DNA from 3 places in the Streptomyces sp. NPDC014764 genome. Region 3 is predicted to be linked to each of the others. Evidence: riboswitches for the same ligand, from Rfam matches in the RefSeq annotation. Region 3 holds a riboswitch; each other region holds the start of a gene.
The links. Region 3 has a riboswitch for thiamine pyrophosphate ahead of thiO (glycine oxidase ThiO). Riboswitches for the same ligand answer to the same signal wherever they lie in the genome.
Positions count from the first base shown of each region.

Region 1: another riboswitch for thiamine pyrophosphate. It lies ahead of thiC (phosphomethylpyrimidine synthase ThiC); the one in region 3 lies ahead of thiO (glycine oxidase ThiO).
Region 2: another riboswitch for thiamine pyrophosphate. It lies ahead of ACF1AG_RS27585 (thiamine ABC transporter substrate binding subunit); the one in region 3 lies ahead of thiO (glycine oxidase ThiO).

Region 1 is NZ_JBIBXY010000004.1:474,451-477,719, forward strand. It holds gene ACF1AG_RS14060 (YibE/F family protein) at 61-1,632, opposite strand; TPP riboswitch at 1,705-1,894, shown strand; gene thiC (phosphomethylpyrimidine synthase ThiC) at 1,887-3,269, shown strand, end outside.
Region 2 is NZ_JBIBXY010000015.1:92,985-96,253, reverse strand. It holds gene ACF1AG_RS27590 (iron ABC transporter permease) at 1-159, opposite strand, end outside; gene ACF1AG_RS27585 (thiamine ABC transporter substrate binding subunit) at 210-1,298, opposite strand; TPP riboswitch at 1,378-1,483, opposite strand; gene rlmN (23S rRNA (adenine(2503)-C(2))-methyltransferase RlmN) at 1,508-2,614, opposite strand; gene ACF1AG_RS27575 (hypothetical protein) at 2,785-3,269, opposite strand, start outside.
Region 3 is NZ_JBIBXY010000001.1:187,909-191,177, reverse strand. It holds gene ACF1AG_RS00855 (thiazole synthase) at 1-303, opposite strand, end outside; gene thiS (sulfur carrier protein ThiS) at 306-527, opposite strand; gene thiO (glycine oxidase ThiO) at 524-1,690, opposite strand; TPP riboswitch at 1,688-1,799, opposite strand; gene ACF1AG_RS00840 (NAD(P)/FAD-dependent oxidoreductase) at 1,895-3,130, shown strand; gene ACF1AG_RS00835 (Rv2175c family DNA-binding protein) at 3,199-3,269, shown strand, end outside.

The sequences.
Region 1 (3,269 bases), on a different contig from region 3:
GGTGGGCCGGTGGCGTAACGCTTCGGCCCGCCCCCGGCCCTCCGCCCGTGGGCGGGAGGGTCAGCGTTTGCGGCGGCGGCCGCGTCCGCCGCGCGCCATGGCGGGCCGGGGTTCGGGCGCACGGCCGACGGCCTGGTCGTGCGTCGCCGTCTGCCCGGGTACCGGGGCGCGGTCCGCCGGGCGGTCCGCCGACACGACCAGCGCGGCCAGGGCCGTGGTCACCGGTACCGAGGCCACCAGGCCGATCGAACCGATCAGCGTGCGCACGATCTCCTCCGCGACCAGTTCGCTGTTGGCGACCGTCCCCACACTGCTCTGCGCCACGGAGAACAACAGCAGGAGCGGCAGTGCCGCGCCCGCATAGGCGAGGACGAGGGTGTTGACCACGGACGCGATGTGGTCGCGGCCGATGCGGATGCCCGCGCGGTACAGCGCGCGGCGGCCCATCGCCGGGTTGGCCTCGTGCAGTTCCCACACGGCGGACGTCTGGGTGACCGTCACGTCGTCCAGGACGCCGAGCGAGCCGATGATGACGCCCGCGAGCAGCAGGCCGCTCATGTCGATGCCGGGATAGAGGCCGTGGATCAGGCCGGTGTTGTCGTCGGTGTTGCCGGTGAGGGCCGACCAGCCGATGAACACCGATCCCAGGACGCCGATCAACAGCAACGAGACCAGGGTGCCGAGCACCGCCACCGACGTGCGGGCCGACAGCCCGTGACAGAGGTACAGCGCGAGCAGCATGATCAGGCTCGCTCCCACCACCGCCACGACCAGCGGGTTCGAGCCCTGAAGGATCGCCGGCAGGATGAAGAAGTTGAGCACCAGGAAGCTGACCGCCAGCGCGACCAGCGCCATGAGGCCCCGCAGCCGGCCCACGGCCACCACGGCGAGCGCGAAGACACCGGCCAGCAGCGCCAGCGGGAAGCGGCGGTTCACGTCGGCGACCGAGTACTGGAGGTCCTCCGGCGCCGAGGGCTCGTAGGCGACGACGACCCCCTGGCCCTCGCTCAACTGCCGTGACTGGTCCGGCTGCACGATCTCGGTGAACGTCCGGCCCTTGTCCTCGCCGGTGTCGACCCGGATAGTCGCCTTCTTGCAGGTGCCGTTCGCCTGCTGCTGGGCCGAGGAGCCCTCGGCGGTGGAGGTGTCACCGGTCGGGACGCCGGCAGACGGGTTCGCGGCGGCGCAGTCCACCGCGACCACCTCGGTGACCGTGGCCTGCTGCGTCTGGCGGTCGAAGCCGACGCCCGTGCGTTCGTGGGCGGGGGCGCCACCCGGCCACAGCACGGCCAGGCCGACGAGGACCGCCGCGGTGAACGGGATGAGAACCGCGGCGATGACCTTGCGGAGATGGCGGGACACGGGGGCGGCCGGGCCGTGACTGTGGCTGTGCCCGTAACTGTGGACCGGAGCATGACCCTGGCCGTGGTCGTGCCCGCTCGTGGCGGGCGGGGGATCACCCGGCGTCCCTGGCGTGGCCGAGCGCCGGTGCGAACCGGTGTGTTCGTGCGATCCCGTGCGTCCCTGCCCGGGACCGTGCCCGTGCCACTGCCCGGGGCCGTGCCCGGGCTGGGCGTCGGCACCGTGCGGTGGCTCGGACGGCGGGTACGGAGGCGGAGAGTTCGAGGTCACCGACCGATCATCGCAAGAAGGAGGGGGGCCCTCTGTTCAGCGCGCCAGAAATGACGCTAGCGTGGAGGCACCTTTTGTACACGCGGGAGCTCGGAGCACCGGGCTGAGAGGGCGCTGACCTCCGTCCCAGCGATGTTCCACGTGAAACATCACCGACAGCGGGTGATGTTTCACACGGGACGTCCCCAGACGGAAACCGCTGCGTCGACCGCCGAACCTGTTACCGGGTAATGCCGGCGTAGGGAGTAGGTCTCATGACCAACAAGGACGCACGCACGTCTGCCTCCACGCAGAACCCGACGGAGACGTCGGAGGCCGCGGAGGCCGGGAAGTCCATCGGCTGGCACAAGGCGTACGTCGAGGGCAGCCGCCCCGACCTGCGGGTGCCGGTCCGTCAGGTGCACCTCACCAACGGGCAGTCGGTCACCCTGTACGACACATCGGGCCCGTACACCGATCCACTCGTCGACACCGACGTCCGCCGGGGACTGGCCCCGCTGCGCGAGAACTGGATCGTCGCCCGCGGCGACACCGAGGAGTACGCGGGCCGTCCCGTCCGTCCCGAGGACGACGGGATCAAGCACACCTCGCCGCGCGGGGGACTGCGCAACCTCGACGCGGTCTTCCCCGGCCGGCCGCGGCTGCCGCGCCGGGGCCGCGAAGGGAAGGCCGTCACGCAGCTGGCGTACGCGCGCCGGGGTGAGATCACGCCCGAGATGGAGTTCGTGGCGATCCGGGAGAACGTCTCCCCCGAGGTGGTCCGCGAGGAGATCGCGGCGGGCCGCGCGGTGCTGCCCGCCAACGTCAACCACCCGGAGATCGAGCCGATGATCATCGGCAAGCGGTTCCTGGTGAAGGTCAACGCCAACATCGGCAACTCGGCTGTCACGTCCTCCATCGAGGAGGAGGTGGAGAAGATGACCTGGGCGACCCGCTGGGGTGCCGACACGGTCATGGACCTCTCCACCGGCCGCAACATCCACACCACCCGCGAGTGGGTGCTGCGCAACTCCCCCGTCCCCATCGGCACCGTGCCGCTCTACCAGGCGCTGGAGAAGGTCGACGGCAAGGCCGAGGAGCTGACCTGGGAGATCTACAAGGACACGGTCATCGAGCAGGCCGAGCAGGGCGTGGACTACATGACGGTCCACGCCGGCGTCCGGCTCGCGTACGTGCCGCTCACCGCCAACCGCAAGACGGGCATCGTCTCGCGCGGCGGGTCGATCATGGCGGCGTGGTGTCTGGCGCACCACAAGGAGTCGTTCCTGTACGAGCACTTCGAGGAGCTGTGCGAGATCCTCGCCGCGTACGACGTGACGTACTCGCTCGGCGACGGTCTGCGGCCGGGGTCCATCGCGGACGCCAACGACGAGGCGCAGTTCGCGGAGCTGCGCACGCTGGGCGAACTGAACCGGATCGCGAAGCGGCACGACGTGCAGACCATGATCGAGGGCCCGGGACATGTCCCGATGCACAAGATCAAGGAGAACATCGACCTCCAGCAGGAGATCTGCGAGGAGGCGCCGTTCTACACGCTCGGTCCGCTCACGACGGACGTCGCGCCCGCGTACGACCACATCACCTCGGGCATCGGCGCCGCGATGATCGCCTGGTGGGGCACGGCCATGCTCTGCTAC
Region 2 (3,269 bases), on a different contig from region 3:
CCAGGTGGTGAACCACAACACCTGGCGGATGTCGGACTGGGCGAGCACGTCCGCGATCCGCCCGGGCTGCCAGCCGCCCTCGGACTTCAGCCCTCGGGCGACGATCGCGGCGACCGGGTAGGCGAAGAAGACGGCGAAGAACGCGGCCGGCACGGCCATGAGACCGAGCCGGGCCGCGTTCCGGCGCCACCATCCGGGCCGCTGCGGGGTCACTTCAGTACGAGCGAGGTCCACGACTTGACCCACTGGTCACGGTTCTCGGCGATCTTCGCCGCGTCCATGGTCCGCGGCTCCTCGGCCTGCGGCCCGAACTTCACGAACTCCTCCGGCACCTGGGCGCCCTCACGCACCGGGTAGACGAACATGTTGAGCGGCATGTCCTCCTGGAAGGTCTTGCCGGCCATGAAGTCCAGCAGCGCCTTGCCGCCCTCGGGGTTCTCGGCTTTGCTCAGCAGGCCCGCGTACTCGACCTGCCGGAAACAGGTGCCCTCGGCGACGCCGGTGGGCGCCGTGTCGGGCCGCGGGTCGGCGTAGATCACCTCGGCCGGCGGCGAGGAGGCGTACGACACGACGAGCGGGCGGTCCGCCTTGGCCTCCTTGCCTCCGGCCGATCCGGAGAACTCCTCGTTGTACGCCTGCTCCCAGCCGTCGACGACCTTGACTCCGTTGTCCTTGAGCTTCTCCCAGTAGCTCTCCCACCCCTTGTCCCCGTACTCGGCGGCGGTGCCGAGCAGGAAGCCGAGGCCGGGCGAGGAGGTGGCGGCGTTCTCGACGACGAGGAGGTCCTTGTAAGCGGGCTTGACCAGGTCGTCGAAGGTCTTCGGCGGGGTCAGCTCCTTCTTCTCGAACCATGCCTTGTCGTAGTTGACGCAGACGTCACCGGTGTCGACGGGGGTGACCCGGTGCTTGTCCTCGTCGACCCGGTACTCGGGCAGGATCAGGTCGGAGTCCTTGGCCTCGTAGGGCTGGAAGAGGCCGTTGTCGAGGGCGCGGGACAGCAGGGTGTTGTCGACGCCGAAGAAGACGTCCCCCTGGGGGTTGTCCTTGGTCAGGATCGCCTTGTTCACGGCCTGCCCGGCGTCGCCGTCCTCAAGGACCTTGAGCTTGTAGCCGGACTGCTTCTCGAAGGCGGCGACGACGTCCTCGGACACGGCCCACGAGTTGTGACTGACGAGGGTCACCGTCTTGGAGCCCTCGCCGCTGCCGCCGCCGTCGGTCCCGCCGGACGACCCGCAGGCGGACAGCGTGACGAGCCCCAGCCCGACGGCCAGGACGGTGACCTTCTTGGTGATGCCCACTTGATTCCTCCTGGAGTGACCAGGAAGAGACGCGGCCCTGCCTGGATCCCCGGTCGGGGACCCGGGCAGGGCGCAACAGCTCGAGTGATGACCGATCTCCCTACCCAGAATGACCTGGGCCAGGTTCGGAGGGTCTGCGGCCGGTGCCGCACTCTCAGCGCTGTGGCGCTCCCCTGTCGGAATATGCAGATGTGTTGACGCCGGTCAGACTACCGCTCGGTGGCGGCGAGCTGACCACACGCCCCGTCGATCTCCTGACCACGGGTGTCCCGGATCGTCACCGGCACACCGTGCGCGGCGATCGCCTCGACGAACGCCTTCTCGTCCTCGGGCCGCGACGCGGTCCACTTGGAGCCGGGCGTCGGGTTGAGCGGGATGAGGTTGACGTGCACGGGACGCCCCTTGAGGAGCCGCCCGAGCCGGTCACCGCGCCAGGCCTGGTCGTTGATGTCCCGGATCAGCGCGTACTCGATGGACAGCCGGCGCCCGGACTTCGCCGCGTACTCGAACCCGGCGTCGAGCACCTCGCGCACCTTCCACCGCGTGTTCACGGGGACGAGGGTGTCGCGGAGCTCGTCGTCGGGGGCGTGCAGCGAGATGGCCAGCCGGCACTTGAAGCCCTCGTCGGAGAAGCGGTGGATGGCCGGGACGAGGCCCACCGTCGAGACGGTGATGCCGCGCTGCGACAGGCCGAGGCCGTCGGGCTCCGGGTCGGTGAGGCGACGGATGGCGCCGACGACGCGGTTGTAGTTGGCGAGGGGCTCGCCCATGCCCATGAACACGATGTTGCTGAGCCGCGCGGGCCCGCCGGGCACCTCGCCCTCGCGGAGCGCCCGCATGCCGTCGACGATCTGGTGCACGATCTCGGCGGTGGACAGGTTCCGGTCCAGCCCCGCCTGCCCGGTCGCACAGAACGGGCAGTTCATGCCGCAGCCGGCCTGCGAGCTGATGCACATGGTGACCCGGTCCGGGTACCGCATCAGCACGGACTCGACGAGCGTCCCGTCGAACAGCTTCCACAGCGTCTTGCGGGTCGTCCCCTGGTCGGTCGACAGGTGCCGCACGACGCTCATCAGCTCGGGAAGCAGCGCTTCCTGCAGCTTGCCGCGCGAACCGGCGGGGATGTCGGTCCACTGCTCCGGATCGTGCGCGTACCGCGCGAAGTAGTGCTGCGAGAGCTGCTTGGCACGGAACGGCTTCTCACCGACCGCGACAACCGCCTCCTTGCGCTCGGCAGGCGTGAGATCGGCAAGATGCCGCGGCGGCTTCTTGGCTCCGCGCGGCGCGACGAATGTAAGTTCTCCGGGCTTAGGCATGGCTGTACCAGTGTCGCAGATCATCCCCGGGCGCCCAGGCCAGAGCGGGGTGGGGGTGGTCACCCGTGGGTGCCGACTGTCAGCGTTGGTCGGCCTCGGACGGCCCAGGGACGGCCCAGGACTCAGTGAGTCCCCGACCGCCTGTGTGCAAGCAGCGGCGCCACCGCCCTTCACTCCACCTGCACGGGAGCGATCGGGAGCTGCTCCCTGTAGGGCCAAGTGAACGTGCGGTCTGGTTCGAGGTGGGCGTCCCCCCAGTGGATGGCATGGATGCCGTTCTTTACGTCGGCCGTGAAGAACACACAGACCAGCCGGGTGCAAGCTCCCAGCTCCTCGAACGCCTCGTGCAGCCCCAGATACTCCTCGGTCGCCAGATCCTCATCGACATCGAATAGGGCCTCCGGGGGCTGCGGCCCGTGCGCCCGGAGCAGCCGATGCCGAGTGGGCGACGCATTGGCGGGCAATCGGGCTCGGTCCAACGGCCTCGGCCTGTCCGAGTACCGGTACGGGAAGAGTGCGTGATCGTTGATCACCGCGTACTCGTATCCGCGCACGTCTCGCACGGCTTCCCCCAGCTCCCGAGCCGTTTCCGCCAGGTTCTCGCGCACCAGGCCCGCAAGGGCGACACCGTACGGACTCCGCTTCTTCAACCCTG
Region 3 (3,269 bases):
GACCTCCAGCTTCACCAGGTCCGTGCCCAGCGCCTCCCGGGCCAGGCGCGCGGTGAGCACGGCCTCACCGGCGGTGAAGCAGCCGGCCGTGTTCGGCAGTACCTCCACGCCCAGCTTCCTGAGCACCGACAGCACCGACCCCTGCACCGAGGGGTCGACCCGCCGCATCGCGACGGTCGTCAGCTCGGTGCCGGACGCCACCAGCGCCCGCTCCAGCACGTCGAGGCTCGGCGCCCCGCCGGTGCCCATGACGAGCCGGGACGTGAAGGTCCGCCCGCCGAGGACGAGGGGATCGTCGGCCATGGTCAGCCTCCTTGGACGGCGGTGAGGACCTCCACCCGGTCCCCTTCGGACAGGGGGGTGGCGGGCCACTGCGCGCGCGGGACGACGGTTTCGTTGAGGGCGGCGGCCACCCCGGAGGGCGCCGCGGTGAGCGACCTCACCACGAGGTCGAGGGCCGTGCCGGGCGGGACCTGACGGCTCTCGCCGTTGACGGTGACGGTGACCGTGGTGACCGGGTCGTTCATACGGACTGCTCCGCGAGGACGGGGGCGCCGAAGCGCCGGGGGGTGAAGGGGAGGACCTCGGAGGGCAACCCGCCGCCGGTCAGCAGCCGCGCCATGGCGTCGCCGGTGACGGGCGTCAGCAGCACGCCGTTGCGGTGGTGCCCGGTGGCCAGCAGCAGCCCGTCGAGGCGGGTCGGGCCGAGCAGCGGCGCGTTGTCGGGGGAGCCGGGGCGCAGACCGGCGATCGTCTCGGTCAGCGGCAGCTCGGTGATGCCGGGGACCAGCTCATGGGCGTCGCGCAGCAGCTCGTAGACGCCACCCGCCGTGACGGTGGTGTCCCAGCCCATCTCCTCGCTGGTCGCGCCGATCACCAGCTCGCCGCTCTCGCGCGGCACCAGGTAGACGTGGCTGCCGCGCACCACCGCCCGCACCGTGCGGCTCAGGAACGGCTCGGGGCGGTCCGGCATGGTCAGGCGCAACACCTGCCCCTTCACCGGACGCACCGGAGGCAGCACCTCCGCGGGGACGCCCGCCAGCCGCCCGCTCCAGCTGCCGCCGGCCAGCACCACCTGGCCCGCGCCCAGCTCGCCGCCGTCCGCCGTGACCACGCCGGTCGCGCGGTCGCCCGTGACGACGAGCCGCTCCGCCCAGGCGCGGTGGAGCGTGACACCGGCCCGCTCGCAGGCGGTGAGCAGCGCGGACGCCAGCCGGCGCGGGTCGATCTGGTGGTCGCCGTCGACCCGCAGCCCGCCGCGCACACCCGGCGCGAGCATCGGCTCCAGGCGCCGGCACTCCCGCCCGGTCAGCCACTGCGAGTCAAGTCCGGAACGCTCGTGCAGGGCGTGCAGCTCCCGCAGATGGGCGCGGTCGTCGGCGTCCAGCGCCACGGCGAGGGTGCCGCAGCGGCGGTAGCCGAGGTCCTGGCCGGTGCAGTCGGACAGCTCGGCCGCGAAGTCGGGGTAGCGGCGGGCCGAGGCCAGGTTGAGGCCGAGCAGCGTCTGCTCGCCGTGGTGCAGTTCGGTGACGGCGGCCAGCATCCCGGCCGCCACCCGGGCGGCGCCCCCGCCCGGATCGGGGTCCACGACCGTCGTGGCGAGACCGGCCTGCGCGGCCCGCCAGGCCGTCACCAGACCGATGATCCCGCCCCCGACGACGAGGACGTCTGAGGTACGCGTGGGCGACATGGGCGTCCAGCCCCTCCCTTCGCCGGCATGACCCGGATCAGGTTCGTACGGTCGGAGGCCGCCAGCCTCCCTCTCAGCCCGGTCCGTCCGGGCTCCCGCGAGTGCGTGTACGCGAGCCACCCTAGCCCGCGCCGCGCCGTGCCCGTAAGGGACCCCGCGCGGCAGCGGTCCGGTGCGGCGGGCACGGGTGTCTATGGTGAGCGGGTGAGCGAGCAGACGCAGGAACCGGGAGGGGCCGCGCCGCGCCGGGTGGTGGTGGCGGGCGCGGGCATGGCGGGCGTGCAGACCGCGGTGGCGCTGCGGGAGCGGGGCTTCACCGGCGAGGTGACGCTGATCGGCGCGGAGCCCCATCAGCCGTACGACCGGCCGCCGTTGTCCAAGGCGGTGCTGCTGGGCACCGCCGAGAGCTCCGCCTTCGACGTGGACTTCGAGGAGCTCGGGATCGAGCTGCGGCTGGGCTGCGAGGTGACCGGACTGCGCCCCGGCGACCACGAGCTGGACACCGAGGCCGGGCCCGTCCCGTACGACGTGCTGGTGATCGCCACCGGCGCGGAACCGCTGCGGCTGCCCGGCGCGGAGGGCGTGCCGGGCGTGCACCTGCTGCGCACCCTGGACGACGCCGAACGGCTGCGGCCGGTGCTCGCCGGCCGGCACGACATCGTGGTCGTCGGCGCCGGCTGGATCGGAGCCGAGTTCGCCACGGCCGCCCGGGAGGCGGGCTGCGCGGTCACCGTCGTGGAGGCCGAGGAACGGCCGCTGGCGGGCGTGCTGCCCGCGGAGGTGGCCGCGCCGATGACCGTCTGGTACCCGGAGGCCGGCGTCGCGCTGCGCACCCACGCGCGCGTGGCGCGCGTCGAGCCCGGCGCCGTGCTCCTCGACGACGGCACCCGGCTGCCCGCGGGCGCGGTTGTCGTCGGCATCGGCGCCCGCCCCTCCACCGCCTGGCTGGCCGGATCCGGGATCGTCCTCGGCACGCACGGCGAGGTCGTCGCCGACGCCCACCTGGCGACCTCACTGCCCGACGTGTACGCGGTCGGCGACTGCGCGTCGTTCCCGTCCGCCCGCTACGGCGAGCGGCTCCTCGTCCACCACTGGGACAACGCCCTCCAGGGGCCGCGCACGGTCGCCGCGAACATCGTCGACGGGGACGGGGGCGGTGTGGTGTACGACCCGGTGCCGTACTTCTGGTCCGAGCAGTTCGGGCGGTTCGTGCAGTACGCCGGGCACCACGCGGACGCCGATCGCACGGTGTGGCGCGGCGACCCGGCCGGCCCGGCGTGGAGCGTGTGCTGGCTGCGCGGGGACCGGCTGGCCGCGCTGCTCGCGGTGGGGCGGCCCCGGGACCTGGCGCAGGGGCGGCGGCTGATCGAGTCGGGCGCCGCGCTGGACCCGGACCGGGTCGCGGACCCGGCGCGGCCGCTGAAGTCGGCGACGGTCTGAACCGACTCGCCCACGCGCTGGGACGGGGCTGACTTCCGACTGTCGGCGGCAGGTGGCAGGCTTGTCCCGTGACCGAGATTGACGCAAAGATCGATGCTCTCGTCCCCGCCTGGCTCACCCTCCCCGACATCGCCGAGAA